2 linked regions of the Arthrobacter sp. ERGS1:01 genome follow. Each later gene encodes a partner of the first gene's protein in a complex. Links are inferred from orthologs where the notes say so. Each region holds a gene or a part of one and is shown in the gene's direction. Other genes may lie near its edges.

Evidence for each region.
Region 2: the proteins of dnaB (region 1) and dnaG are in contact, whole or in part, in a crystal structure (PDB 2R6A), measured with the Geobacillus stearothermophilus proteins. The link is inferred for Arthrobacter sp. ERGS1:01 from one-to-one orthologs. Residues at the interface, in WP_033016901.1 of Geobacillus stearothermophilus: Ser13, Glu15, Ala16, Gln18, Glu91, Leu92, Asp94, Ala95, Val96, Pro97, Thr98, Ala99, Ala100, Asn101, Tyr104, Tyr105, Ile108; in WP_049624496.1 of Geobacillus stearothermophilus: Lys456, Leu457, Leu458, Pro459, Ala460, Asn463, Ala464, Leu467, Leu535, Leu536, Ile537, Ala538, Gln544, Glu545, Asp548, Tyr549, His552.

The regions. Positions count from the first base shown.
Region 1 is NZ_CP012479.1:3,902,508-3,905,400, reverse strand. Bases 56-2,856 are described here. They hold dnaB (replicative DNA helicase), read left to right. Parts: upstream 56-663; coding sequence 664-2,049; downstream 2,050-2,856. Other genes in these bases: AL755_RS21565 (DMT family transporter), read right to left, coding at 1,999-2,856; AL755_RS23560 (glycosyl hydrolase family 95 catalytic domain-containing protein), read left to right, coding at 56-226. In the rest of the region: more of AL755_RS23560, read left to right, coding at 1-55; more of AL755_RS21565, read right to left, coding at 2,857-2,893. UniProt on the Escherichia coli protein: The main replicative DNA helicase, it participates in initiation and elongation during chromosome replication. Travels ahead of the DNA replisome, separating dsDNA into templates for DNA synthesis.
Region 2 is NZ_CP012479.1:689,288-692,302, forward strand. The notes cover bases 77-2,999. They hold dnaG (DNA primase), read left to right. Parts: upstream 77-497; coding sequence 498-2,501; downstream 2,502-2,999. Other genes in these bases: AL755_RS06945 (hypothetical protein), read right to left, coding at 77-302; AL755_RS06965 (hypothetical protein), read left to right, coding at 2,771-2,999. In the rest of the region: more of AL755_RS06945, read right to left, coding at 1-76; more of AL755_RS06965, read left to right, coding at 3,000-3,015. UniProt on the Escherichia coli protein: RNA polymerase that catalyzes the synthesis of short RNA molecules used as primers for DNA polymerase during DNA replication.

The DNA.
Region 1 (2,893 bases):
GGGGAACCACACGGTGACGCTGACCGGCAAAACGTCCGCGCATGTGGTGGTGGTTCCCGTGGCCATCACGGCCGCGACCACCGCCACCACGCCGGCACAGGAGGGGCTGCCCAATACGGGCGCCGGCGAACTCGCGCTGACGCTGACCCTTGGCCTGCTGGTCCTTGCGGCGGGTGCTGCACTGGTGATTCGGTCCAGGCGGAAGTACATGCCCAAGCGCGCATAGGCGCAGGTCACGATGCCGCAGGGGAGTAGTTCACAGTCATGGCATATGTCTGTGGATATCCCCTGCGGTATCTGCCTTTAACGCCACTGTCAACAGCCGGGTTGTGGAGGGTGTGAGATTAAAAACTCCTCTTCTTCCACAGGGCGGGGACAGTGTTTACGCAGGTCAGAGCGGGTTTCCATAAGCTTCTCCACAGTTATCCACATTCTTGTCCCCATCCTGTGCACAAGCCACGGCACTTAATCCACAAGTTATCCACAGATACGGTGGATAGTGGGGTTGGCAGTTGTCCACAGAGCGTCTAACGTTGCAAAGGATCCCCTCTGCGAACGGCAACAATGTCGTCATCCGCTGGTAGAACGGGAAGAGGCCCGCCAGGTGAAACCACGAGGTTTCAACGATGGCCGGGCCGGCAGGTAAGAAAGTGGGCACAAGACATGTCAGCTCCAGCCATGGATGCGGTTGGTTCATCACGAGAGCCGGACTTCGCCCGGACACCGCCGCAGGATTTGGTGGCGGAACAAAGTGTTCTTGGCGGCATGATGCTGTCCAAGGACGCCATTGCCGACGTCGTCGAGGTTTTGCGCGGCAATGACTTTTACCGGCCCTCCCACGAAAGCATTTACGAGGCCATCCTTGACCTCTATGGCCGCGGCGAACCGGCCGACGCCGTCACGGTGGCCGACGAACTGACCAAGCGCACCGAGATTGCCAAGGTTGGCGGCGCCGCCTACCTGCACCAGCTCATCCAGTCCGTTCCCACCGCGGCCAACGCCGGCTTCTACGCCGAAATCGTCGCCGAACGCGCCGTGCTGCGCCGCCTTGTCACGGCCGGTACCAAGATCGTCCAGATGGGTTACGCCCAGGACGGTGAGGTCGAGGACGTCGTCAACGCCGCGCAGGCGGAAATCTTTGCCGTGGCCGAGCGTCGCACCACCGAGGACTATGTGATCCTCAAGGACGTCATGGAATCCACCGTCGACGAAATTGAGGCCTCGGGCCACAAGGGCGAAGGCATGACCGGCGTGCCCACCGGCTTCTACGAATTTGATGAACTGACCAACGGCCTGCACCCGGGCCAGATGATCGTCATCGCCGCACGTCCGGCCGTCGGTAAAAGTACATTCGCACTTGACTGGGCGCGATCGGCCGCAATCGACCACAACATGGCCACGGTCGTGTTCTCCCTGGAAATGGGCCGGAACGAGCTGGCCATGCGCCTGCTCTCCGCCGAGGCCACCATCAGCCTGCAGGACCTGCGCAAGGGAACCGTCAAGGACGACCAGTGGTCCAAGATCGCCACGACCATGGGCAAGATGAACGACGCCCCGTTGTTCATTGACGATTCGCCCAACATGTCGCTGATGGAGATCCGGGCCAAGTGCCGGCGCCTGAAGCAGCAGCACGATCTCAAGCTGGTGATCCTTGACTATCTCCAGCTCATGTCCTCCGGCAAGAAGGTCGAATCCCGCCAGCAGGAAGTGTCCGAGTTCTCCCGCGCACTGAAGCTGCTGGCCAAGGAGCTACAGGTGCCCGTGGTGGCGCTGTCGCAGCTGAACCGTGGTTCCGAGCAGCGCACCGACAAGAAGCCCATGGTGTCGGACCTTCGTGAATCCGGTTCCATTGAGCAGGATGCCGACATGGTCATCCTGCTGCACCGTGAAGACATCTATGACAAGGAATCGGCGCGCGCCGGCGAGGCCGACGTGATCGTGGCCAAGCACCGTAACGGTCCCACGAAAACCCTTGTGGTCGCGTTCCAGGGCCACTATTCACGGTTTGCCAACATGGCCAACGACGGCGGGGGTGGCGGCGGGTACTAGCGCCGCACCGGTGGCCCCGCCGGGCAGGTCACCACGCCCGTCGGGAACGGGTGGCGTGGCCCGGAACCGCGCCTCGATGCGCTGGCCCGCGAAACAGCCGCCAATGATCAGCCCGGCTCCGGCGGCGCCCGCCCAGCCGAGGTGCTCCCCCGCAATCAGAACGCCGGCGAGCACGGCCCAGACCGGTTCGGTGCCCATGAGCAGGCTGGCGCGGGAGGCGGAGGTGCGCCGCACGGCCCAGAGCTGGATGAGGAACGCGAACACGCTGGCGGCCAGCCCCAGATACAGCACGCCCAACCATTCGGCGGGGCCAAAGGAGCGGGCCGCCGTCGCCATGGCCGCCGGGTTGACGGCGATTCCCGCTGCGGCGCACACCACGGCCTGGATCAGGGTGACGGTGATCGAACTGTAGGGCTTGTTTCGAGTCAGGGCGCCGAGCAGGGTGACGTGTCCGGCGCGGACGGCCGCAGCCGCAAGCATGAGCAGGTCGCCGGGATTGGGTGCCCGGAACCCGTCGGCGGAAACCAGCAGGGCCACGCCCACGACGCACACCACCGCCGCCACGAAGAAGCCCCGCGGCAGCCAGCGTCGCGAGGCCGCCGCATCGAGCAGCGGCGTGAAAATCACCGTCAGGGAAATGATCAGCCCGGCATTTCCGGCCCGGGTGGCCGCCACGCCAAACGTTTCCAGGAAGAGCACGGCCGCCTGTGTCAGCCCGAGCAGCGCACCGGTCCACAGCTCCGCGCGCCCCGGGAGCCGCCTGACCCGCCACGCCCACAACACGCCCAGGGCCGCCGACGCCACCAGGAACCGCCAACCCAGCACGGCCGGCACGGGTGCGGCA
Region 2 (3,015 bases), 3.2 Mb from region 1 along the record:
AGATCCGCCAACTGGGCGGGGCTGGCCAGGGAGGTGAAGATCCACGCCGCGGCCACCATGACGGCCGTGACACCCAGAGTTGCGGCGCCAATGACTCCAAGGATGTGCCGGTCGCTGAACCGGCCGGGCATCTCAAGGGCCGGATCGATCAGATTGGGGGCCGAATCGGTGGTGCCGTCGGCCAACACTGCCACGACCCTGCCGCGGCCGCGGTCAAGGCGCATTGAGTCGATGGCGCTGCCGTGCCGGGCCAGCAGGATGTCTGATCCAACACATTTGTGGCCGGCTTGATTCAACAACATGGGGCTCCCTGGGGATTTGATGGCTTGATGGGGTCGTAAGAGGACCCGAAGTCCGCGCCATTGGGGGCCTTTTAAGACTATCCCCGCGGGCCCCGCAACAGCGGCTGCAGGCGTGGTGATTCCGGACACCGCGGCTTCTCCACAGGTGGGAGGCAACCGGGCGGGACGCGCAGGAAACTCACGTAAACTGGCCGGGTGGCTGGGTTGATCAAGCGGGAAGACATCGATGAAGTGCGTTCGCGCACAGACCTCAAGGAGGTCGTCGATTCCTATGTCACGCTCAAGTCCGCCGGGATCGGCTCATTCAAGGGCCTGTGCCCGTTCCACGACGAGCGCAGCCCGTCATTCCACGTGCGCCCGCAGATGGGCTATTTCCACTGCTTTGGCTGCCAGGAGAGCGGCGACGTCATCTCCTTCATCCAAAAGATGGACCACATCCCGTTCTCCGAGGCCGTGGAAAAGTTGGCGGGCCGCATCGGCTTTGAACTGCATTACGAGGACGGCGGCTCCGGCCCCCGCCGCGAGGACGTGGGGCGTCGCCAGAGGCTGCTGGACGCCCACAAGATCGCCGGCGAGTTCTACCGCGCCCAGCTGCTGACCCCGGCGGCCGCAACCGCCCGCCAGTTCCTGGCCGAACGCGGTTTCGAGCGCAGCGCGGCCGACCACTTCGGCGTCGGCTTCGCCCCGCAGGGCTGGGACGCACTGCTCAAGCACCTCAGCGGCAAGGGCTTCACCCAGGAGGAACTGAAGCTGACGGGCATGTTCTCCGAGGGCCAGCGCGGCATCTACGACCGTTTCCGCGGCCGGCTCATGTGGCCCATCCGGGACATCGCCGGTGACACGGTGGGCTTTGGTGCCCGCAAGCTGTTCGACGACGACCAGGGCCCCAAATACCTCAACACCCCGGAGACGCAGCTTTATAAGAAGTCCCAGGTCCTCTACGGCATCGACCTGGCCAAGCGGAACATTGCCTCCAAGCGCCAGCTCGTGGTGGTGGAGGGCTACACGGACGTCATGGCCTGCCACCTGGCCGGGGTGGACACCGCCGTCGCCACCTGCGGCACGGCTTTTGGCGCCGACCACATCAAGGTGGCCCGCCGGCTGCTCTCCGACGACGGCACCGGCGGGGAGGTGGTGTTCACGTTCGACGGCGACGCCGCCGGCCAGAAGGCCGCGCTGAAGGCGTTCGACGAGGACCAGCGGTTCGTGGCGCAGACGTTCGTGGCCGTGGAACCCTCCGGAGCCGATCCCTGCGAACTGCGCCAGCGCCGCGGCGACGAGGCCGTGCACTCGCTGATCCGCTCACGCCGCCCCCTCTTTGAATTTGCCATCCGCTCGACCCTCGCGAAGTTTGATTTGAGCACGGTGGAGGGCCGGGTCAGCGGCCTGCGCGCCTCGGCCCCCGTGGTGGCGGCCATCCGCGACGGCTCCACCCGGATGGGCTACAGCCAGGAACTGGCCGGCTGGCTGGGCATCGCCGATCCCAATGAGGTGCTGCGGGCCGTCAAGGGCGCCGAGAAGCGCGCGCAGCACCCGCCGCAGGCCGGCCAGCATGGCAGCGCTCAGCACAGCAACGGCCATCGCAGCAGCGGTCCGCAGGGGACTCCGCAGAACGCGGTATCGGGCGCGGCCGCGTCGTCCCGCGCCCCGGGCTACGACGACGGCACCCACGGTGCCGCGGCCGGCGTCGAACCCGGCGGAACCGCACAAGCAGCGGAGCCCGACTTTTCACGGCCGGACCCGCGGGATCCGCAGGGCCGCATGGAACGGGAGGCGCTTGAGGTGGTCTTGCAGCACCCCGGTCTCCTGACGGCGGGCAACTGGCAGCACTTTGGCGCCACCGAGTTCGTGATTCCCGCCTACAAGGCCGTCCAGGCGGGCATTGCCGCGGCGGGGGAGTCGCTGGTGGCGTCCTCGCAGTGGCTGGAGGCCGTCCGGGAGAACGTTCCGGCCGTCCTGGGCTCCCTGGTGGCCGAGTTGGCGTTGAGCCCGTTGCCGGCCACGAAGGAGGAAACCCTCAACAGGTACTGCCGCGATATCCTCCGCCGGCTCTTTGAGATGCAAATCACCCGCCTCAAGCAGGAGCGCCTCGGAGCCCTGCAACGCATGGACCCGGCCGTGGATCCGGAGGGCTACCAGATGCTCCAGCGGGAGCTCATGGAGCTGGAAACCGCCCGGCGGGCGCTCCGCGGGGACTGAAACGGGCATCCGCGCGGCCTCGATTTCGCAACTGGGCCAGCCTTTGTTATTGTTATTCCTGCGCGATCCTCTGTAGCTCAATTGGCAGAGCATTCGACTGTTAATCGAAGGGTTACTGGTTCAAGTCCAGTCAGAGGAGCCAACACAAGATCCCCGCACTCCATGGAGTGCGGGGATCTTTGTATTCTCCCGCATTTGGATTGCCGGTTCGCCCCCGCCGCCCCTATATTTGTGGCAGACATCACTGAAAACTTAATTTGGGGGAATACGTGAAAAAACGCCTGCTTGCGGCGTCCGTGGCCTTGGGGATGGCGCTGGCCGGTTTGGGCCTGACGCCTGCCTTGGCCGACGACGGCGCCGTCGCCGTCGCCACGCCGACACCTACTGCCAGCTCGCCCGCCACCACGGCGGAGCCAACCGCGGAACCAACGGTCACGTCGTCGCCGGGGTCAACCGCCGATCCTGTGCCCACCGTGGCCCCAATGCCAAGCCCAACACCAACTCCGACGGCCAC